DNA from 4 places in the Bradyrhizobium huanghuaihaiense genome. Region 2 is predicted to be linked to each of the others. Evidence: predicted binding sites of a transcription regulator. Region 2 holds the regulator's gene; each other region holds the start of a gene.
The links. The regulator LexA, encoded in region 2, represses DNA repair genes until DNA is damaged. The targets are predictions, from matches to a motif close to TGTTCNNNNTGTGTTCNG.

Region 1 (5,563 bases), 3.7 Mb from region 2:
GGTTCGGCAGAAGCTGAACTGAGGCCCTAGCCCTCATCAATCAAAAAGCCGGCGCGCGAGCGCCGGCTTTTTTGTTTGTCCGAGAGCGCTCCCGCAACCCGCCTCAGTCGTAATCCACCTGCATCAGATACAGCCCATCCGGCGGGGCGACGATGCCACAGGCGGTGCGGTTGCGGGCGGCAAGGGCTGCGGAGAGATCATCCGCGGTCCAGCGGCCCTCGCCGACCCACACCAGCGATCCCACCATCGAGCGCACCTGGCTGTGCAGGAACGATCGCGCCGAGGTGACGACGGTGATCTCGCGGCCGTCGCGAATCACATCGAGCTGGTCGAGCGTCTTCTCCGGCGATTTGGCCTGGCACTCGGTGTCGCGGAAGGTGGTGAAATCGTGCTTGCCGAGCAGGCGCTGCGCCGCCGCGTGCATGGCCTCGGCATCGAGCCGGCGCGGCACGCGCCAGGCATGGCCGACGTCGAGCGCGAGATTGGCGCGGGTGTTGAGGATGCGATAGCGGTAGTGGCGCTTGACCGCCGAAAAGCGCGCCTCGAACGTATCGGGCACGATCTCGGCCTCGAGCACCGCAATCGGATGCGGGCGCAGATGCGCATTGAGCCCGTCGCGAAAACGGCCGGGCGGAAACTGCTTCTCGACGTCGACATGCGCGACCTGGCCGCGCGCATGCACGCCGGCGTCGGTGCGGCCGGCGCCATGCACCCGCAAATCCGCGCCGGTCATCGCCTTCACCGCCGCCTCGAGCGCGCCCTGCACCGACGGCAGCGTGTCCTGCACCTGCCAGCCGAAGAACGGCGCGCCGTCATATTCGATGGTGAGCTTGTAGCGGGGCATCTTTCCCAGTGTCATCGTCCGCGCAGGCGGGCGATCCAGTACGCCGTGACGGTTCGGTTCAATTTCAAAAGCCTCGGCGTACTGGATACCCCGCCTTCGCGGGGTATGACAGCGTCAGTTGAATTTGGCGCCCACCCTCAGCGGCACGCCGCGCAGGAAGTCCGCGGCCTGCATCCGGCCCTTGCCCTCGCGCTGAAGCTCAATGATGCGGATCGCGCCGTCGCCGCAGGCGATCGTGAGCTGGTCGTCGAGCACCTCGCCGGGCTCCCCCGATCCTTTCGCGAGCTCGCAGCGCAGGATTTTGACGCGCGCATTTTCGAGCTCGGCCCAGGCGCCGGGAAACGGCGACAGGCCATGGATGTGGCGCAGCACCGCGCGCGCGGGCTTGCTCCAGTCGATCCGGGCCTCGGCCTTGTCGATCTTGGCGGCGTAGGTGACGCCGTCCTCGCTCTGCTGCTTGAGCTGGAGGCCACCGCGTTCGAGCGCGGCCATGGCGCGTACCATCAGGTCGGCACCGAGGCGGGAGAGACGGTCATGCAGGTCGCGCGCGGTCATGTTGTCGGTGATTGGAAGGCGCTCGGCCATGGCAACGTCGCCGGTGTCGAGGCCGACATCCATCTTCATCACCATGACGCCGCTCTCGGCATCGCCTGCCATGATCGCGCGATTGATGGGGGCGGCACCGCGCCAGCGCGGCAAGAGCGAGGCGTGCAGATTGTAGCAGCCGAGCTTCGGCGCATCGAGGATCGCCTGCGGCAGGATCATGCCGTAGGCGACGACCACGGCCGCGCCGGCATCGAACGCACGAAACTCCTCGAGCGCTTCCGGAGTCTTCAGCGTCTTCGGCGTCAGCACCGGAATGCCGAGCTTCCGCGCGGCTTCCTCGACCGGGGTAGGCTGCAATTGCAGGCCGCGCCGCCCACCCGGCTTCGGCGCGCGCGTATAGACCGCCGCGATCTCATGGCCATGCGCGACCAGCTCGAGCAGCGTCGGCACGGAGAAATCGGGCGTGCCCATGAAGATGAGGCGGAGGGGCATCAGAAAACCTGCGAAGGACGCAATTCACCAACAGTCATTCCGGGGCGGCTCGAAGAGCCGGACCCGGAATCTCGAGATTCTCAGGTGCGCAATTGCGCACCATGGTTCGATGCTGCGCATCGCCCCGGAATGACGGCAAGCTTATTCCGCGCGCTTGGCGGCTTTCTCGAACTTCTTCATCACGCGGTCGCGCTTGAGCTTCGACAGATAGTCGACGAACAGCACCCCGTTGAGATGGTCGATCTCGTGCTGGATGCAGGTGGCATAGAGGCCTTCGGCATCCTCCTCGTGCACCTTGCCGTCGAGATCGGTGAAGCGCACGCGCACCTTCGCAGGCCGCTCGACCTCCTCGTAATATTCGGGAATCGACAGACAGCCTTCCTCGTAGACCGAGAGCTCTTCGGAGGACGCCAGGATCTCCGGATTGATGAAGACGCGCGGCTCGTGCTTGGTCTCGCCGCTCTCGTCGCGCTTGGCGAGATCCATGGTGATCAGCCGCAGCGGCTGCGCGACCTGGATCGCCGCGAGGCCAATGCCGGGCGCGTCGTACATGGTCTCGAACATGTCGTCGGCAAGCTTGCGGATCTCCGAAGTGACCTTCTCTATCGGCTTGGAGACCAGCCGCAGCTGCTTGTCGGGCAGGATGATGATTTCTCGTAGGGCCATGGCCGCGATTTAAGCCCCGCGCCGGATGCGGTCAATGCGGAGAGGAACCCCGTTAACCCTCCGTTAACCATAAAACTTCAGGTTTTGTTAACCATAAAAATTCAGGGACCATTAACCTAAGACGTTCCCTCTTCGTTCGCGCCGGGCAGCGAATCGGTTAGAAGGGCTGGCATGAACGAGATCATTTTCATGCTCGGCGACTGGCCGGTGCGCACCATCGACGCGCTGATCGGCTTCGGTGCGCTCGTCCTCATCCTGCTGGTTGTGATTGCGGTCGTGATCGCGCGCTCCGGGCGGCGCGGCGCGGAACTCGCCATGGCACACGCGATCCGGGCCGACGAGCTCGAGGAGCGGCTAAGCCAGGTACTCCGCGCCCAGAGTGAGGCCTCGGGCCGGGTCGACGCCATGACCCAGGCGCTGGCCGGCCGGCAGGCCGAGATGGCACGGGCGGTCAACGAGCGGCTGGATTCGGTGACCCATCGCGTCGGCCAGTCCATGGAACATTCGACCCGCAACACCATGGAGAGCCTGCGCGCCCTGCACGAGCGGCTCGGCATCATCGACAACGCGCACAAGAACCTGACCGACCTCACCACGCAGGTGACGACGTTGCGCGACGTGCTCGCCAACAAGCAATCGCGCGGCGCCTTCGGCCAGGCGCGGATGGAGGCGATCGTCCAGGACGGTCTCCCCAAGGGGTCCTACGAGTTCCAGTTCACGCTCTCGACCGGAAAACGACCCGACTGCGTCGTGTTCCTCCCCGACCAGCGCCCGCTCTGCATCGACGCCAAATTCCCGCTGGAGGCGATGACGGCACTGCACGACGCCCGCACCGACGAGGAGCGGCGCGTGGCCACGCAGCGGCTGCGCGGCGACGTGATGAAGCACGTCAGCGACATCGCCGAAAAATACCTCGTCACCGGCGAGACCCAGGAGATGGCGCTGATGTTCGTGCCGTCGGAATCCGTCTACGCGGAGATTCACGACGGCTTCGACGACGTGATCCAGAAGGCCTATCGCGCCCGCGTGGTGCTGGTGTCGCCCTCGCTCCTGATGCTCGCGATCCAGGTGATGCAGCAGATCATGAAGGACGCGCGCATGCGCGATGCCGCCGACCAGATCCAGACCGAGGTGATCAAGCTCGGCGACGATCTCGGCCGCCTGCGCGAGCGCGTGGTCAAACTGCAGAAACATTTTTCCGACGCGAATGAGGACGTCCGCCAGATCCTGATCTCCGCCGACAAGATCGAAAAGCGCGCGGGGAGAATCGAGGAGCTCGATTTCAGCAAGACCGACGCGCCAGCGGAGGGCCCGCGGCTGGTGGCAACGGCTGCGCCGGAACTGTTTCCGCGGAAGCTCCAGGCGGGGGAGTGATTTGCTTACCTCTCCCCGCTTGCGGGGAGAGGTCGGATAGCTCTTGCGATCCGGGTGAGGGGGTGCAGGTCTCCTCGACCTCATGCGCGGAGAGAGGCCCCTCACCCCGCCCTCTCCCCGTCAGAACGGGGAGAGGGAGACGAGGCATCAGGGCCAGAATCTGCTAACACCACCCCATGACCGCTCCCGACGCGACCTCCTCCGCCGCGACTGCCGCCCCTGCGCCCTCCTGGCGCGAGAGCCTTGCCGTGTACCTGCAACCGCGGGTGCTGATCGTGCTGTTCCTCGGCTTCTCCTCGGGGCTGCCGCTGGCCTTGTCGGGCTCGACGCTGCTGGTGTGGATGCGCGAGGCCGGGGTCGATCTCAAGACCATCGGGCTGTTCGCGCTGGTCGGCACGCCCTACACGCTGAAGTTCCTGTGGGCGCCGCTGGTGGACGCGCTGCATGTGCCGCTGTTCACCCGCGCGTTCGGGCGGCGGCGCGGCTGGCTGGTGTTCTCGCAATTGCTGCTGATCATCGCGATCCTGCTGCTGGCGATGACCGATCCTGCACGCTCGCCGTTCTACGTTGCGCTCGGCGCGCTGCTGGTGGCGACGACGTCGTCGACGCAGGACATCGTGGTCGATGCCTTCCGCGTCGAGAGCCTGCCCGAGAGCGAGCAAGCCGCCGGCATGGCGGCCTACGTCGCCGCTTATCGCATCGGCATGTTGGTCTCGACCGCGGGCGCACTGTTCATCGTCTCGGGTTTCGAAGGCACCGGCATCCCGCGACCATCGGCGTGGATGTGGGGCTATGTGGTGATGGCGGCGATGGTGCTGATCGGGACGATCACGGCGCTGGTCGCGACCGAGCCCGAACAATCAGTGCGGGCCGAGGCCGTGACGCAAGAAGAGACTGCGTTCACGCGCGTGCTGCATGCGGCGATCGGCGCCTTCTCGGAGTTCCTGTCGCGCAAGGACGCGCTCGCGGCACTTACCTTCGTGGTGCTGTTCAAGTTCACCGACGCCTTCTCGGGCACGATGACGGCGCCGTTCGTGATCGACCTCGGCTTCACCCGCAACGACTATGCGGCGATCGTGAAGGGCGTAGGCCTTGCCGCAACCCTGATCGGCGGCTTTGCCGGCGGGTTTGTCGCGCGGCGCTATTCGCTGGCGACATCGCTCTGGATCGGCGGCGTGGTGCAGGCGCTGGCCAATTTGTCCTTCTCCTGGCTCGCCGTGGTCGGCACCAACCAATGGGCGCTCGCGCTCGCCATCTGCGCCGAGAATTTCACCAGCGCGATCGGCACCGTGATCTTCGTCGCCTATCTCTCGGCGCTGTGCCAGAATCCGCTGCACACGGCGACGCAATATGCGCTGCTCACCGCGCTTGCGGCGGTGGGACGGACGTATCTCTCGTCAGGCGCCGGGTACGTCGCGGAGACGACGGGCTGGGCGCTGTTCTTCGTGATCTGCGTGCTGGTGGCGATCCCGAGCCTGATGCTGCTGGCGTACTTGCAGAAGCGCGGGCATTTTGACGCGCTGGGACCGGTGAGGGTGTGAAGCTGCCGTCTCTCCTCCGTCATTGCGAGCGAAGCGAAGCAATCCAGACTGTCACCGGAGAAACAGTCTGGATTGTTTCGTCGCAAGGGCTCCTCGCAAT
Region 2 (5,563 bases):
AGGCCAGCACGGCGTCGAGCCCGGCGCTCCCGATTACCGGCAAGGCAACCATCTGGCTCAGCCCGGACGCGCGGGCTTCGGCCGCGGCGATCGATTTGTCATGCGCGAGATCATCGTTGAGCGCAGGCATCCCCGTGGCCCAGGCGCCGCCGATGCTGCCGTCGCCCCTCGTGATGGACTTGTCCGCATAGAGCGCGGCAAGGTCGGTCTGGGCGCTGCAATCGCCGGCGCGGAAGACCAGCGCAGAACGAGCCTCGTTCGGCCCCCAGATCTCGAAGCGCCGCGCAATCGGCGTTGCCTGCGCGGAGAGGAAGGTCAGCACCCAGGTCTGGTCGGTGCCGGTCCGGTAGGGAACGCCGACGCCGAGATTGATCCCGACCTCGGCGGCGTCTTCCCAGCGCAGAAAGCTCTTGGCGTTGTGCAGGTCCTTGATGATCAGCGGCAGGCCGGCTTTCCAGGTGCGTCCGGGCAGGCCGAAGCCGCGCGGAAACCTGGTGTGGCGCGAGTTGAACTCGAACATGTCGGCGGTGCCATAGTAACCGTCGACCAGGCCCATCTCGTGGGAGGTATCGGGGTCGTTGTGCCAGAGCTCGATCGCGCCGACATGCGCCTCGTCGTCGCCGCAGAACAGGACCATCACGGCTTGCAGGAATTCGCCTGAAAATACCGGCACCGCCACGCCGCAAGTCAGGCCCGCCGCGAGCGCCTGGTCGGTCCGCCTGAAATAGGAGTTGGCGAATTTGGTGAGGATGACGGGATGGCCGGAAGCCCAGGCCTTGCCGGGAAGGCCCTCATCCCGACCGAAGCGCAGCTCTTCACTTGCGGCCCTGAACGCGGACAGCCCTTCGCCGTAGAGGCCCCCGCCGAATTCCAGCCGCGTACGCGTCCGGTCGGGCACCCAGAGTTCAACGACGCGAATGAAGGTCTTCATCGAACGTGTCCGCCGCCTCAAGCCTTTTGGCAGCATCGGCCATTTGCCTGCGGAACGGACGTTCAAAATTCAGGCAGGGCAGCGCAAACTTCGTGCGACGGAGAAGAGCGGCGGCTGATCGGCGAAGGTATTTTCGAAGATGCAAACCACACCACGTCGCCGGCCACGGCCGGCGATGGCGATTTCAATCATGGCCCGACCCGCGAGCCGGGGCTGCTACGATCAGCCGATCGGCAGGCGTGTGATCGTCGGCCTGTCGGCCATGGTCTGCGGCTTGTGCTCGCGCTCGCCGAGTGGCTGGGTCACCGGCAATTGCAGCACGGTTGCGCGCTGGCCTTCGACGAGCTGAGTCACCAGCACGTATTTGCCGTCGGGAAATTCGATCGCATCGTGATGGCGATCCGGAATGTGCGGGTCGATCTTGCCGAACTTGCCGACGCGCGAGTTGATGGTGCGCGTCCAGATCCAGCGATTGTCGTAGCGGACGTTGTCGGCGAAGGCGAGCTCCGTTCCCGGCAGCAGGCATACCGCGACGGACATGTCGGCTTCGGAGGCGAAGCCGCGTGTCGAGGTGCCGCGGAAGGTTGTCGTGACGATCGTCTCACCGACTTCGGCAGGACGCGTCGCGACGGCGTGCAGGCTGTAGTCACACATCGGGGTGCTCCTCATTCGAAGATAGCGACCCGCGCCTCTTGTCGAGGCACAAGCCTCTATCAGAGTGGAAGCATACAACGGTCTGCTTGGTTGTGGGCAAATCTGCGGCTTGGGTCCGCACGCCGCCATCACAATATCTTTTTCAGATGCACGAGGAACAAAGCCCGCTTCCGTGCATTCTGCGAGCTTCTTCTTCGTCAGCGGCCAGCAGGTGCCGACCAGCCCGAATACGGCGAGGCCGGTTGCGACTGCTGTCCAACGGCGTCGCGTGCGTTGCGCAATTGCTCACGCGTCGTCGCTGGCGTCGTCTTGCGGACATGATGCGATCGTGCGGCGACGGCCGGTGACACTGACGTTGCGATCAGCGCCATCGCGACGGTGCTCAAGACGATCTTGCGCATGGTTGTCTCCTCGGTTTCTCAAAGGCCCGTAAAGCGATGCGTGCTTTGCGCGGCGTGCCGAGGATCTAGCGCGGGGGAGGTGGCCGGATAATCTGTGCAGAACCAGAAAGACTATCCAGCCGGAGCGGACAATGATCCGCTCCAATCGTTCAGGCGCGGTCGCCAACTGGCGCCGCGGGATGCACTTAGTACTTCCGGTACAGGCCGATCAGCTTGCCCTGAATCTTCACCCGGTTGGGCGGCAGGATGCGGACCTCATAGGCGGCGTTGGCGGGCTCGAGCGCGATCGATGCGCCGCGGCGGCGGAAGCGCTTCAGCGTTGCTTCCTCGTCGTCGATCAGCGCCACCACGATGTCACCGGTGTCGGCGCTCTCGTTGCGCTGGATCAGCGCCATGTCGCCGTCGAGGATGCCGGCTTCCACCATCGAATCGCCGCGCACTTCGAGCGCGTAGTGCTCGCCGGAGCCGAGCATGTCAGGCGGTACGCTGATAGTGTGGCTGCGGGTCTGCAGCGCCTCGATCGGCGTGCCGGCCGCGATACGGCCCATGACGGGCACGGCGACGGGACGCTCACCCTCGTCAGCCGGCGGGCTGGAGGTCGTGCGCACCTTGCCGAGATTGCCTTCGATGACGCTCGGCGTGAAGCCGCGGCGGTTGCCGGCAGCCGCCTGGAGCTCGGGCAGCTTGATGACCTCGATCGCGCGGGCGCGGTTGGGCAGGCGCCGGATGAAGCCGCGCTCCTCGAGCGCGGTGATCAGGCGATGGATACCCGATTTCGAGCGCAGATCGAGCGCGTCCTTCATCTCGTCGAAGGAAGGCGGCACGCCGCTTTCCTTCAGTCGCTCGCTGATGAACCGCAGGAGCTCGTATTGTTTGCGCGTTAACATCTCGACCAAAATCCCCCGGTTGATGTCGTTCGATTCCGAGACGCTCAGTTCAGCGATAAGCCGCTGCATGCTCGAAACAAATCATGAACGGACACTATATGTTCGATACATGTTCCGCAACTGCTTAATTTACCGTGAACGCGACAAAGTTCGCGGAACGCGTGTGGTGACAGCGTTCATACGGGCAGCAGCAGCACCTCGCATTGCGTGCCGGCTTCGGCCTCGGGCGCGAACGGCGCGCGTACGAGAAGTGCCTGTGCCGCAGCGAGATTCGCAAGCAGCGAGGAATCCTGGTGATTGACGGGCAGGGCGATCAGCGTGCCGTCGTCGCGTCGCTCCAGGCGCGTGCGTAGATAATCCTCGCGCTGGTCGTTGGCATTGAGGTCGCGGCCGAGCACGGCGCGCTCGCGGCGATGATGAATCACGGTGCGACCCGACAGTGCGCGAATCAACGGCACCATGAACAGGAAAGCGCAGACGTAGGATGACACGGGATTGCCGGGCAGGCCGATGACGCGCATCGCGTCGAACCGGCCGTGCATCATCGGCTTGCCCGGCCGCATCGCGATCTTCCAGAACGACATCGCGATCCCCTCGGCCTTGAGCGCCTGCTGGACCAGATCGTGGTCGCCGACCGAGGCGCCGCCGGACGTGATCAGGATGTCGGCGCCACTCTCGCGGGCCCGGCGGATCCCGGCGGTGGTGGCTTCCAGCGTGTCGGCGGCAACGCCGAGGTCGACGGTATCGGCGCCCTCCTGGCGGGCGAGCGCGTGCAGGGCGTAGCCGTTGGAATAGACGATCTGGCCGGGGCCGGGCGTCGCGCCCGGCATCACCAGCTCGTCGCCGGTGGCGAGGATCGCGACCTTCGGACGGCGTTGCACGGGTAGGTGCGGGTGATTCATCCCGGCCGCGAGTGCGAGGTCGCGCTCGGTGAGCCGGGCTCCCTTGCGCAGCAGCACCTCGCCCTCGGCAAAGTCGACCCCGGCGCGCCGGATGTGCCGTCCGGGAATCGCTGCTTCCTTGATCGTGATGCGCTTGCCATCAGCGACCGTATCCTCCTGGATCACGACCGTATCCGCGCCGGCGGGAACGACGCCGCCGGTGAAGATCCGGACCGCTTCGCCGGCGCCGACCAACCCGGCAAACGGCCGCCCGGCCGCGACCTCGCCGATCACCGTCAGTTGGGAATCGATCGTCGCCGCATCGGCCGCGCGCACGGCATAGCCGTCCATCGCCGACATCGCCTGCGGCGGCTGCGTGCGCCGCGCCGCGACGTCGCGCGCGAGCACGCGGTGGTAGGCCTGGTCGAGGGGGACCGTCTCCTCAGGCAGCGGCTCTGCGCCGGCAAGCACCGCGGCAAGCGCGTCAGATACCGGCATCAAGGCCACGGGTGAAAACTCCTGCTGAGCACGTTCGGCAAATCGGCGGCGAGAGTTCTAGCCGAGTGCGGCCGCAGAGGCAAAACAGTGGAGATGCAGGATGATTCAGCCTGCGTCGTTCGCTCTATCGCGAAAGATGGACGTCAAATCCGCCGCGGCATGATCCGGAAGGCGAGGCAGACCGGCACGAGGACGGCCATGGCAAGCACGAGAAGAACGAGCGCCACGGCCAGCATCGGTCAACTCCCTGCCGGCGCGTCCGGACTGACGTCCGGCGCTTTGGGGCCCTGATCCTTGTCGGGCAGCGGGTCGGCCTGGGATTTCAGGTCGGCGGCCTTGCTGATCAACTTGGCGGATAGGTCGGAGTCCGAGGTGGTTCTTGCGAACTCGAGCAGGAGAGAGGCTTGCTTGGTGAGGTAGGATTTGCCCAGCACGTCGATCGGTCCAATGTAGAAGTCCCAACGGACTCAAGAGTCCGGAAGGGCAGATTCCGTTCCCGGAACTTTGTACAAAAATGCACAAAGTGATTTGGTTCCTCATATTTGGCAAACGAGTTCCAGGGAACCGCACCTGCCGGGAGGCGGATCCGTCAAATCCCGAGCTGCTTCAGCGCATCGCCGACGTCACGGGGCGAGGTCACATGCACCGCGGTCAATCCGCGCGCCCGGGCCCCCTCGATGTTTTCCGCGAGGTCGTCGAAGAAGACGATGCGGCTCGCCGGCACGCCCATAGCGGCCACGACATGGTCGAAAGCCTCCGCGTCCGGTTTACGCAGGCCGATGCTGGACGACAGGTAGAGCTCGCGGAAATGGCCGAGCAGGCCGGCATATTCCTTCGAGAAATGGTCGACATGCGGCCGGTTGGTGTTCGAGAAGGCGTAGAGCGGCATCCGCCTCGCCGCACGCGGCAACAGTTCCGCGATGTCAGGCATCTCGCCGGCGAAGATCGCGTTCCAGCCCTCCAGGAACTGCGCGTCGGAAATCGCGATCCCGAGTGATGAGCGCAGCGAGGAGAAATAGTCCGCGTCGCTGATCTTGCCGACCTCGTGCAGCCGGTAGGCTTCGCTGTCGCGCACATAGCGCGCGACGATGGCTTCGGGCTTGCAGCCGGCGTGTCCCGCCCAGCAGGCGATCGCCCTGGAGAAATCGATGTCGAGCACCACGCGCCCGAGATCGAACAGAAGCGCGTCTGCGCTGCCGGGAGAGAGCGGGGGCACCTGCATCCTTTCACTCAGTATCGATAGGGATCGTGGTCGAACAGCGGGAACGCGCTGAACACGCTCGGCGCGTTGGTCGCGGTGGCCGGATGCAG
Region 3 (5,563 bases), 340 kb from region 2:
GAGGCTGCGATAGAGGTACTCGCCCTTGACCGACCACTGCGGAGCGAAGAACGCCTCAACGCCCGCGCCGACGGTCCAGCCCGAGTGCCACTTGCTGTCCGACACGGACACGCCCAGTGCGGAGACAGTGATCTTGTTGTCGATCCAGGCGTAACCACCGGTGCCGTAGAACAGGACGTTGTTGACGGCCCAGCCGATGCGGCCACGGACGGTGCCGAGCGCATCGGTCTTGGACGACACGGTGATGCCGAGAGCGGTCGCCGAGGCGCTGACATCAGCCCAGGAACCATCGGCCTCGATACCGAACACGACGTTGCCGGTCTGCCAGTTGTAGCCGGCGGTGCCACCGACGAAGCCACCCTGCATGCGGGGGCTATTGGCGTCTTCCCAAGCGCCGCCGCCAACGACACCGAGGTAGAAACCGGTCCAGTTGTAGACCGAAGCCACAGCCACCGGAGCCTTGGTGTAGGGGCGGGCCGCGAGATCAGCCGCCGACGCGGGGGCAGCCAGAGCGAACAAACAGGCCGAAGCCAACAAAACCTTCTTCATTTTCAACCTAAATCCCAGTCCCAGTTTCTGTTGTTGCCTTCCGTGAACGGAAGGGCATCGGACGCCGTGGTCCAACTGGCGCCGTGCTTACACCAGCGAAGCCGCAAGTTGTGTACCAAAAAAGCCACAACAGTCACAAAACGTCATAATCGCTGACTGATTAGACCCTTCGCACGCAGCAAAAAGGCCGGCACAAGGCCGGCCTTTCGTCAGAAAAGACTATGCTTGCGATCAGTACCTGGCGATCGCCGGGCCGCCCCAACGGTAGTTCACGCGGACGAGGGCGAGATCGACGTCCTGACGGACGCGTTCGGTCTGAACGAAGACTCCGCCCAAGGTGAAGTCGACGTTTCGAGTGCCGAGGAAGATGTGATCGTACTCGAAGCCCACCGACCAGTTCGGAGCGAAGCCAAATTCGACGCCCGCGCCGACCGTTCCGCCCCAGCGTGTTCCGCTGGCCGAACCGAAGATCGTGCCAGCGCCCACAAAGGTTGGCGCGATGCGGAGATCGTATCTGTCGTCCACGACGGCGCCGCCGCCCTTTACGTAGACCAAAACGTTATTCCAGGCATAACCGACCTGACCGGTAATCAAGCCGAAGGCATCGACCCGCGTACGGTTCTCCTGACCTGGCGCGGTCGGGCTGGTGTTTCTTCCACTGAAGTCAGCCCAGTTGCCCTGGCCTTCCACGCCAAACACCCAATTGGCCGACTGCCAGCGATAGCCGACCTGACCACCGATTGTGCCGCCCGTTGCGTTATGGCAGCCGTCGTTGATCAGCGTACCGGTGACTGGGGTCACGAAGTCCCAGCAATTGCGGCTGGAGCCCCAGCCCCCGTTGATGCCGATGTAGAAGCCGCTCCAGTCGTAGATGGTCGCGACCATCGGGGGCGGAGCCTTGGTGTAAGGACGCGCCGCCAGATCCGCCGCGCTCGCGGGAGCCGACAGGCCCAACGCCACAGCACCGATTGTACCAATTAAAATCTTATTCATTGCAGTCTCCCCGGGTAAGGTCCGCTTCTTGAGGGTCCCCCGAAGCGGCCGATCAGGCGCGACGCCCATATGAACTCAATTCCGAGGCAACCGTAGCTTAAGCGGGAGGCAGAGTCCGTCTCCGAAATGCAACAGTCACAGGGCAAGTGCGAGGCAGCTAACATGATGAATGTTAAGTAGTTTTCGCCGATTTAGGGAACCCGAAAAAGTTCCATCCGGAGCGCATCATTTGATAGGCATGTGGGCACCGCCCGGGGCGAATATTCCGCACCCACCCAGAAAGAACAAATCTGGAACAGACCGGCAGGCGGTGCTATATGTGGGGATAACCCGAGCGCTGATGGGCTGATCGGTCTGCGCAAGCGTATAGGGTCGCGTCAAACAGGTTGCAGCGGACCGCGGGGCGCGGTGCGGCCTTGCGAATGCAGCCTTACGAATTCAGTGGCATTTGGAGTGGAGAGCGGCGATGGCGGGAAGCGTCAACAAGGTCATTCTGGTTGGAAATCTCGGCAAGGATCCTGAAATCCGCCGCACCCAGGACGGGCGGCCGATCGCGAATCTGAGCATCGCGACCTCGGAAACCTGGCGCGACAAGAACAGCGGAGAGCGCAAGGAAAAGACCGAGTGGCACCGCGTCGTGATCTTCAATGAAGGGCTCTGCAAGGTCGCCGAGCAGTATCTGAAGAAGGGCGCGAAGGTTTACATCGAGGGCGCGCTCCAGACCCGCAAATGGACCGACCAGAGCGGCGTCGAGAAGTACTCGACCGAGGTCGTGCTCCAGGGCTTCAACTCGACGCTGACGATGCTCGATGGCCGTGGTGGCGGCGGCGGAGGCGGCAGCTTCGGCGACGAGCCGGGCGGCGATTTCGGCTCCTCCGGTCCGGTCAGCAGCGCGCCGCGCCGTCCCGTTGCCGCCGGCGGCGGCCGCAACAGCGACATGGACGACGACATCCCGTTCTGAGGGCTGCGGGAGAGCCGGCTAATCCCGGCGCAGATAACGGCCAACTCGGTTTTCAAGGATCCGGACCAGGGCAGGATCCATGAATTCATAGTCGTCCGGAATGTCGAGGCAGATGACCCGCTTGTTGTTCAAGCTGGATCGGAATTTCCGGTTCAGCTTGTTGCGGTGGGTCTTCTCCATGACGAAGATGATGTCGGCCCATTCGACCTGCTCGGCGGACAGCAGCACGTCCGCGCCGTTTGCAATGCCGGCCGAGTCGGTCTCGATCCCCGGCCAAGTCGAAAACACCTGTTCGGCGGTAGGGCTGCGGAGGCGATTGGCGCTGCAGACGAAAAGCACGTTGGTCACTTTACCGCTCTTGGTGATGATCGATCAGGTGTCCGTAGGAATGTCCGGCCGGAGCTTTGCGGGCAGGCTCCCCGAGTTCCTACATAAATACCCCTTGTTGGTCGATGGAATCGATGACGTCCGCTCTGCCGCTGGTCGGGAACGCTCCTGTATCGCGTGTCCGCTCGCGTGAAGTGGCAGGATTTCTTACCAATCAGCAGGTAAAGCTCGGGTTTTCCGCGCTTGCCTCACGTGCAACCTCAAGTCTTTGACGGGGCGCGATGTGAATGGTATTAACTTCATGTTAATCCTATTCACATCGGTCGCCGTGCGACCTGACGGAGCTCCGCATGAGCCTTGCGCCGCTGCTTGAGGCCGCGCCAGCGATCCCGCTGCATGCCTTTGCCGCCATGGCCGCCTTCGTGCTCGGCCTCGTCCAGTTCTCCGCCCCCAAGGGCACGCTGCCGCACCGAACGATCGGCTGGATCTGGGTGGTCCTGATGCTGGTCGTGGCCGCCTCGTCGTTCTGGATCCACCAGATCCGTCTGGTCGGGCCGTTCAGTCCGATCCATCTCTTGTCGATCTTCACCCTGGTGGTTCTGCCGCTGGCGGTATGGCGGGCGCGCACGCACCGTGTCGCCGACCACCGGCGGATGATGATCCTCATCTTCGCCGGAGCGCTGGTGGTGGCTGGCCTGTTCACGCTGGTGCCCGGGCGCGTCATGCACCGGGTGATTTTCGGCGCGTAAGGGGTGGTTCCGCCCGGTCCGTTCCGGCGCCGTCCGGGGCAGTGTGGGGAAGGGCGTAAGTCTCTGGAAAAACAGTCGGAAAAAGCGCTTCCCGAGGCCCGGCAAGGGTGGTTATCAGGGGTGTGATGCGCTATATGATTCCCAGACAAAAACTCACCGGATTCCCCCTTGGCTGACGACGACAACAAGCCCGGCGACCAGCCGGCGCATCCCTCGGACATTCGCCCCGTTTCCATCTACGAGGAGATGAAGAAGTCCTATCTCGATTACGCCATGAGCGTGATCGTGGCGCGTGCGCTGCCCGATGCGCGCGACGGGTTGAAGCCGGTCCACCGCCGCATCCTGTTCGCGATGCACAATCGCGGCGACACCCCGGACAAGAAGCACAAGAAGTCCGCCGGTGCCGTCGGCGAGGTCATGGGTAAGTACCACCCGCATGGCGACCAGGCGATCTACGACGCCCTGGTGCGCATGGCGCAGGACTTCTCGATGCGCGCGCCGCTGATCGACGGGCAGGGCAATTTCGGCTCGGTCGACGGCGATCCGCCGGCGGCAATGCGCTACACCGAGTCCCGCCTGACCAAGATCGCGCTGAAGCTGCTCGAGGACATCGACGACGACACCGTCGACTTCCAGGACAATTACGACGGCTCCGAAAGAGAGCCGGTGGTCCTGCCGGCGCGGTTCCCGAACCTGCTGGTCAACGGCGCCGGCGGCATCGCGGTCGGCATGGCCACCAACATCCCGCCGCACAATCTCGGCGAGGTGATCGACGCCTGCGTCGCGCTGATCGATAATCCGTCGCTGACCATCGACGAGCTCATCAACATCATCCCGGGCCCGGATTTCCCGACCGGCGGCATCATCCTGGGTCGCCAGGGTATCCGCAGCGCCTACCATCTCGGCCGCGGCTCGATCGTGATGCGCGGCAAGGTCACCTTCGAGACGGTCCGGAAAGAACGCGAGGCGATCGTCATCACCGAGATCCCGTATCAGGTGAACAAGGCGACGATGGTCGAGCGCATCGCCGAGCTCTACAAGGAAAAGAAGATCGAGGGCATCTCCGACCTGCGCGACGAGTCCGACCGCGACGGCTATCGCGTCGTCGTCGAGCTCAAGCGCGATGCCGTGCCCGACGTCGTGCTGAACCAGCTCTACAAGTTCACGCCGCTGCAGACGAGCTTCGGTGTCAACGCCGTCGCGCTTGATTCCGGTCGTCCGCAGACCATGACCCTGAAGGACATGCTGACGATCTTCGTCGGCTTCCGCGAGCAGGTCGTCACCCGCCGGACCAAATACAAGCTGCGCAAGGCGCGCGAGCGCGCGCATGAGCAGGTCGGCCTCGCCATCGCGGTCGCCAACATCGACGAGATCATTCGCGTGATCCGGACCTCGCCCACGCCGGCTGCGGCGCGCGAGACCCTGATGACGCGCGACTGGCCCGCGCGCGACGTCGAGGACATCATCACGCTGATCGACGATCCGCGCCACCGCATCAATGCGGACGGGACGATCCGCCTGTCGCTGGAGCAGGCGAGGGCGATCCTGGAGCTGCGCTTGGCGCGCCTCACCGCGCTCGGCCGCGACGAGATCGGCGACGAGCTCTCCAAGCTCGCCGGCGAGATCAGCGACTATCTCGAGATCCTGCGCTCGCGCGCGCGCATCCTCGACATCATCAAGAGCGAGCTTGCCGAGGTGAAGGCGGAGTTCGCGACGCCCCGCCGCACCGTGATCATGGAGCAGGAAGGCGAGGTCGAGGACGAGGACCTGATCCAGCGCGAGGACATGGTCGTCACCGTCTCGCACGCCGGCTACGTCAAGCGCGTGCCGCTGTCGGCCTACCGGGCGCAGCGCCGCGGCGGCAAGGGCCGCTCCGGCATGCAGACCCGCGACGAGGATTTCGTCAGCCGCCTGTTCGTGGCCTCCACGCACACGCCGGTGCTGTTCTTCTCCTCGCGCGGCCAGGTCTACAAGGAAAAGGTCT
Region 4 (5,563 bases), 4.3 Mb from region 2:
CCCTCGCATAGGTCGCCTGCTCCGGCGTCAGATGGGTGTCGAGCAGGAGACCGCCCATGCCGATGATGCCGTTCAGGGGGGTGCGGATCTCGTGCGAGGCCATTGCCAGGAAGCGCGACTTGGCGCGGTTGGCGGCATCGGCCTGGTCGCGCGCCTCCGACAGCGCGCGCTCGGTCTCGGTGCGGTCGGTGACGTCGCGTCCCACGCTCTGCAGTTCGGCCGCCTGGCCGGCGTCGAGCCGGACGTAACCTTCGCGCCAGGCGATCCAGCGCGCGCCGAGCGGCGTGGTGATCCTCTGGTCGTGGATGCGCGTGCCGTTGCTTTCGCGGGCGCTGTCGCCCTGCTCCAGCACGTCGAAATCGAAGCGCGTGCCGACCAGCGCGCTGCGCGCCTGTCCGGCGAGTGCGCAATAGGCGTCGTTGGCGAAGGTGATGCGGCCCTGATGGTCGCGCAGCACGATCAGATCGCCCTGCTGCTCGAACAGGCTGCGCGCGCGCTCCTCGGCTTCCTTCAGCTCCCAATTGCGGTCGATCAGCGCCTCGTTGTGGACGGCGAGGGTGCGCAGCCGCTTGTTGACGAAGCGCAAGCGCATGCTGAGCGTGGCAAGGCCGAGGCAGGCGAGGGCGAACAGGAAGCTCGCGCCGATCGCAAAGGCGTTGGGATCGTAGCCGGACTTCTCGGCCCGGCTGCCGGCGATGAAGCCATAGGCGCCGCCGAACGTCGCCGAGAAGATCACGAAGGAACGGATCGCGAAGGCGATACGGGGATGCTGCCGCCTGAAGCGGCGCATGCGCACCTTGATCCGGAACGTCCGACCCATCGCAACCCCGACCCTTGTCCGAAACCCCACCGCCGCTGCATGCGACGATGTCGCGCCGACCTTGCGAACAGCTTGAGGCTTAGGTTCTGCCTCCAAACAAGGTTGACGAGGTGTTAACGCCTCAGAGCGAGGCGGCCTGGAACGGCCGGTGGCCGTTATGGGCACCGACGATCAGGGCCGCGGCCTCGCGCTGCGAGAACGTCCTGGAGCGCACATAGATGCGGTAATCGGCGGGGCCGTCGGTCGAGAGATAGATGACCGGGCCGCCATCGACCGGCTGCGCCGCGATGGTGACGAGGCGGTTTGCCGGATTGGCCTGGCAGGAGTCCGTCTCGGAGCCGAGACCGTCGTCCACCACCGCGAAGTCCGCAGCGTCCGCGTCGTCGGTGATCTGGACCCTGACCGTGGCCCGCGCCGGATCGTCGGTGAAGGCGACGTGGACGCCGGCTGTCCAGAACAGGGATGTCAGCTCGACGGAGGTTTCGCCGAGGGCGATGCAGGGATGCGAGACCGATCCGATCTCGCCGCGGGCAAACACCGCAGCCGCCAGCAGGGGAACAACGGAGGCCAGGATCTTGAAACGCAACATGACACTCTACTCGCCAAGCCCTTGGGGAACTGCCCTTTGGAAAACTCGTCGGGCCTTATGGTTTGCAGAGCGTAAAGGAAACTCGTTACTGCGGGGTTGATGCGCAGAATGATCAGGCGAGCTGGCGCACATCCTCCGCGAGTGCGCGGTAGGACAGCGCCTCGGCGAGATGCAGCCGGCCGATCCTGTCGGCGTGGTCGAGGTCGGCGAGCGTCCGCGCCACCCGCAGCACACGGTGATAGCCCCGCGCCGACAGCCGCATGGTCTCGGCGGCATCACGCAGCAGTTTTTGACCCTGCGCATCGGGCTTCGCGATCTCCTCCAGTACGGAGGCGGGCGCTTCGGCGTTGGTGCGGATGTTGGGCAGGCCCGCATCAGTGTAACGCGCGAGCTGGATGTCGCGCGCCGCCGCTACGCGTGCTGCGACCTCGGCCGAACCTTCGGCCGGCGGTGGCAGGATCAGGTCGGCGGCGGTCACGGCCGGCACCTCGATGCGCAGGTCGATGCGGTCCATCAGGGGACCCGAGATGCGCGACTGGTAGTCGGAGGTGCAGCGATCGATGCGGCCGCGCTTGCAGGCGTAACCGGGCTCGAAGGCGTTGCCGCAGCGGCAGGGATTCATCGCCGCGACCAGCATGAAGCGCGCAGGGTAGGTGACGCGGTGATTGGCGCGGGAGACCGAGACCTCGCCATTCTCCAGCGGCTGGCGCAGCGAATCCAGCACGCGCGGATCGAACTCCGGCAGCTCGTCGAGGAACAGCACGCCCTGATGCGCGAGCGAGATCTCGCCGGGTTTGGCGCGCATGCCGCCGCCGGTGAGCGCGGCCATGCTGGCGGAATGATGCGGCGAGCGGAACGGCCGCCGCGATGTGAGCGCGCCGCCTTCGATCTCGCCGGCGACGGAGGCGATCATCGAGACCTCGAGCAACTCGCTCGGCGATAGCGGTGGCAGGATCGACGGCAGGCGCGCGGCCAGCATCGACTTGCCGGCGCCGGGCGCGCCGATCATCAGGAGATGATGTCCGCCGGCCGCCGCGATCTCCAGCGCACGCTTGGCGCTCTCCTGGCCCTTGATGTCGCGCAGGTCGAGCTTTGAGGTGGCGGCCTCGTGCACCCTCGGCGAGGGCCGCGACAGCACCTGTGTGCCCTTGAAATGGTTGGCGATCTGGATCAGCGATTGTGCGGCGATGATCTGGATATCGGGGCTCGCCCACGCGGCTTCCGAACCGCAGGACGCCGGGCAGATCAGCCCTTCCTCGCGCTGATTGGCACCGATCGCGGCGGGAAGCACGCCGGCCACCGGTGCGATCGAGCCGTCGAGCCCGAGCTCGCCGAGCACGGTAAAACCGGTCAGCGCATCCGGCGGGATCGCGCCGATCGCTGCCATCAGGCCGAGCGCGATCGGCAGGTCGTAATGGCTGCCTTCCTTCGGCAGATCGGCGGGCGCAAGATTGACGATGATCCGCCGCGCCGGCAGCGCCAGGCCCGAGGCGATCAGCGCCGAGCGCACCCGCTCGCGCGCCTCCGACACCGCCTTGTCCGGCAGGCCGACGATGGCAAAGGCCGGCAGGCCCGGCGCGACCTGCACCTGCACGTCGACCGCGCGGGCCTCGATCCCCTCAAAGGCGACGGTAGAAACCCGTTGAACCATGCCGAACCAGCCTGCCCTCTCGCACAATCAAGGGTAGCAGGAGGCGTGGCGCTTCGCAAGAACAATACGGGAACATTTCCGGGGCCGCGGCAAGCCCTAACCAACCGTAAACGCGATCCCGACACTCCGTTTCGAATGCAAGCTTCTGTTCTCAGCACATTCCAACGAATGTCCGCTACTCCTGGGGGTGCGGGATGGGCCGTGGTCTAACGGGTGAACAGTTCAAATGCTTGCAAATCGCCGGAGAAGCGAACGTCGGGTGTGCAGCCGGCTCGCCAAGATTCATTTTGGGGCGGGCTCGCTGCCCAGGGACTGCACGATCACGGATATCTCGGACGGGGGCGTGAAGGTCGTGGCGGAATTTCTGGAAGTGCCGCCGCAATTCACCATCATCTTTGCACCCGACTATTCCCGCCAATGCCGCCTGCGCTGGCGCATCGGCTGCGAATTCGGTGCCGAATTCGTCGACTAGACCTCGACAGGTCGCGTCCTTAACGGGACTTTAGCGTTAATCGGTAAGCATCTCTGATCAGTTGCCGAGTGATCAGAGTATGCCCAAGCGTTCGTCCCTCGCCTTCCCCCCGGCGAGATTGCTGCTTCCCGCCCTCATCGCGCTTGCTCTCGGCGGCTGTCAGACGACGAGCCTCGAGGACGTCACCGGCGCGCTCGGCGGCAAGACGGAAACAGCCGGCAAGGCGGACGCCAAGTCGGACATGGACGGCTTGCGCGAGCGCTATCGCGCCAAGCCCAGCGATCCCGCCATTGCGATCGAATACGGCAAGGCGCTGCGGGACACCGGCCAGCGCGCCCAGGCGGTCGCGGTGCTCGAGCAGGCCGTGCTCGCCCATCCCAGCAACAAGGCGCTGCTCGCCGGCTACGGCCGCGCGCTCGCCGACAACGGCAATTTCCAGCAGGCGTTCGACGTGCTGGGCCGCGCGCATTCGCCCGAGGATCCCGATTGGCGGATCCTGTCGGCGCAGGGGGCGGCGCTCGATCAGCTCGGCCGCAACGAGGAAGCGCAGCAATATTACGCGACCGCCTTGAAGATCGTGCCGGACGAGCCGCAGGTTCTGTCCAATCTCGGCCTGTCCTACATGCTCCAGAACAATCTGCCGCGGGCCGAACAGGTGCTCGGCCGCGCCCATCAGCGCAATCAGAACGATGTGCGGATCCGCGCCAATCTCGCGCTCGTGCTGGGATTGCAAGGCCGCGAGGCCGAGGCTGAAATCCTCGTGAAGGCAGATTTGCCGCCGGACCAGGCCGCGGCCAAGGTCACGGCGCTGCGCCAGCTGCTGGCGAAGAAGCAGCAGCAGCGGGCCGAGAAGTAGCCCGCTCGCGGCGTTTTCTGAACGCGAAGCCTACGACGCCTTGCGATGCGGGGCGGAGCCGCGGCCCGAGCGGCCCTTCAGCTTCTTCAAGAGCGGGCCGAGCAGCGAGCGCTTCGGCTTCTTCACCTCGCCGCGCCCGGCGAGGCGGTTGGCCATGGTCTGGAACAGCTCGGTGGTGCGGTGGTTCTTGGAGACCTCCGCGATCATCTGGCCGTTATTGGCCGCGGTCGAGAACAGCTTCGAATCGAACGGGATCACCGCGATCGGCTGGCTCTCCATGGTCTTGGCGAACGCCTTGACCTCGATCTCCGCGCGCTTGTGCATGCCGACCTGGTTGATGCAGTACAGCGGCGGACGGTCGTTCGGCCGCGCCGCCTTCAGCACGCTCAGCATGTTCTTGGTGTTGCGCAGGTTGGCGAGATCGGGCTCGGCCACGATCACGATGTCGTCGGCGGTGACCAGCGCGCGCTTGGTCCAGGCGGACCATTGATGGGGAACGTCGAGCACGATGCAGGGCGTGGTCATGCGCAGCGTGTCGAACACCGCGTCGAACGCTTCGGCGCCGAAATCATAGACGCGGTCGAGGGTGGCGGGCGCAGCGAGCAGGCTGAGGCGATCGGTGCATTTGGCGAGCAGGCGCTCCATCAGCGCGGTGTCGGGGCGGTCCTGCGACAGCACCGCATTGGCGATGCCCTGCGCCGGGTCCTGATTGTAATCGAGGCCTGCGGTGCCGAAGGCGAGGTCGAGATCGATCACGACGGAATCGAGCGAAAGGTCGCGGGCGATGGTCCAGGCCACGTTGTGCGCGACGGTGGACGCGCCGACGCCGCCCTTGGCGCCTACCACCGCGATGACGCGGCCGGTGATGATGGCTTCGGACGCGGAGAACAGGCTGCAGATCGAGCGGACCACGTCGAGCGTCTCGACCGGGCCGACGACGTAATCGTTGACGCCGCGGCGCACCAGCTCGCGATAGGGCGCGGTGTCGCCGGGATTGCCGATCACGACGACGCGGGTGCCGGGATCGCAGACGCCGGCGAGATCGTCGAGACCCTCCAGGATGTCGCGGGTGCCGTCGGATTCGATCACGATGACATTCGGCGTCGGCATCGATTCATAGACTTCGATTGCCGCAGCTAAGCCGCCTTCCCTGGCGGTCAGATGCGCCTTGGCGA

Region 1: N2603_RS03780 (DNA recombination protein RmuC) is a predicted target of LexA. The motif match lies at 2,671-2,688, and genes of this name have one in related genera.
Region 3: N2603_RS22940 (single-stranded DNA-binding protein) is a predicted target of LexA. The motif match lies at 1,823-1,840, and genes of this name have one in related genera.
Region 4: N2603_RS00895 (YifB family Mg chelatase-like AAA ATPase) is a predicted target of LexA. The motif match lies at 3,118-3,135, and genes of this name have one in related genera.

The regions. Positions count from the first base shown of each region.
Region 1 is NZ_CP104172.1:804,358-809,920, reverse strand. It holds gene gspM (type II secretion system protein GspM) at 1-22, shown strand, start outside; gene truA (tRNA pseudouridine(38-40) synthase TruA) at 104-844, opposite strand; gene fmt (methionyl-tRNA formyltransferase) at 959-1,882, opposite strand; gene def (peptide deformylase) at 2,024-2,548, opposite strand; gene N2603_RS03780 (DNA recombination protein RmuC) at 2,720-3,922, shown strand; gene N2603_RS03775 (AmpG family muropeptide MFS transporter) at 4,099-5,463, shown strand.
Region 2 is NZ_CP104172.1:4,461,457-4,467,019, forward strand. It holds gene N2603_RS21300 (GAF domain-containing protein) at 1-931, opposite strand, end outside; gene N2603_RS21305 (hypothetical protein) at 918-1,049, shown strand; gene N2603_RS21310 (hypothetical protein) at 1,154-1,585, opposite strand; gene N2603_RS21315 (hypothetical protein) at 1,783-1,986, opposite strand; gene lexA (transcriptional repressor LexA) at 2,172-2,873, opposite strand; gene N2603_RS21325 (molybdopterin molybdotransferase MoeA) at 3,050-4,261, opposite strand; gene N2603_RS21330 (hypothetical protein) at 4,492-4,686, opposite strand; gene N2603_RS21335 (HAD family hydrolase) at 4,842-5,474, opposite strand; gene N2603_RS21340 (alpha-hydroxy acid oxidase) at 5,483-5,563, opposite strand, start outside.
Region 3 is NZ_CP104172.1:4,801,294-4,806,856, reverse strand. It holds gene N2603_RS22950 (outer membrane protein) at 1-549, opposite strand, end outside; gene N2603_RS22945 (outer membrane protein) at 781-1,542, opposite strand; gene N2603_RS22940 (single-stranded DNA-binding protein) at 2,009-2,503, shown strand; gene N2603_RS22935 (low molecular weight protein tyrosine phosphatase family protein) at 2,522-2,851, opposite strand; gene N2603_RS22930 (DUF2306 domain-containing protein) at 3,181-3,579, shown strand; gene gyrA (DNA gyrase subunit A) at 3,748-5,563, shown strand, end outside.
Region 4 is NZ_CP104172.1:191,373-196,935, reverse strand. It holds gene N2603_RS00905 (PAS domain-containing hybrid sensor histidine kinase/response regulator) at 1-820, opposite strand, end outside; gene N2603_RS00900 (hypothetical protein) at 942-1,409, opposite strand; gene N2603_RS00895 (YifB family Mg chelatase-like AAA ATPase) at 1,522-3,060, opposite strand; gene N2603_RS00890 (PilZ domain-containing protein) at 3,287-3,532, shown strand; gene N2603_RS00885 (tetratricopeptide repeat protein) at 3,612-4,388, shown strand; gene N2603_RS00880 (CpaE/TadZ family protein) at 4,419-5,563, opposite strand, start outside.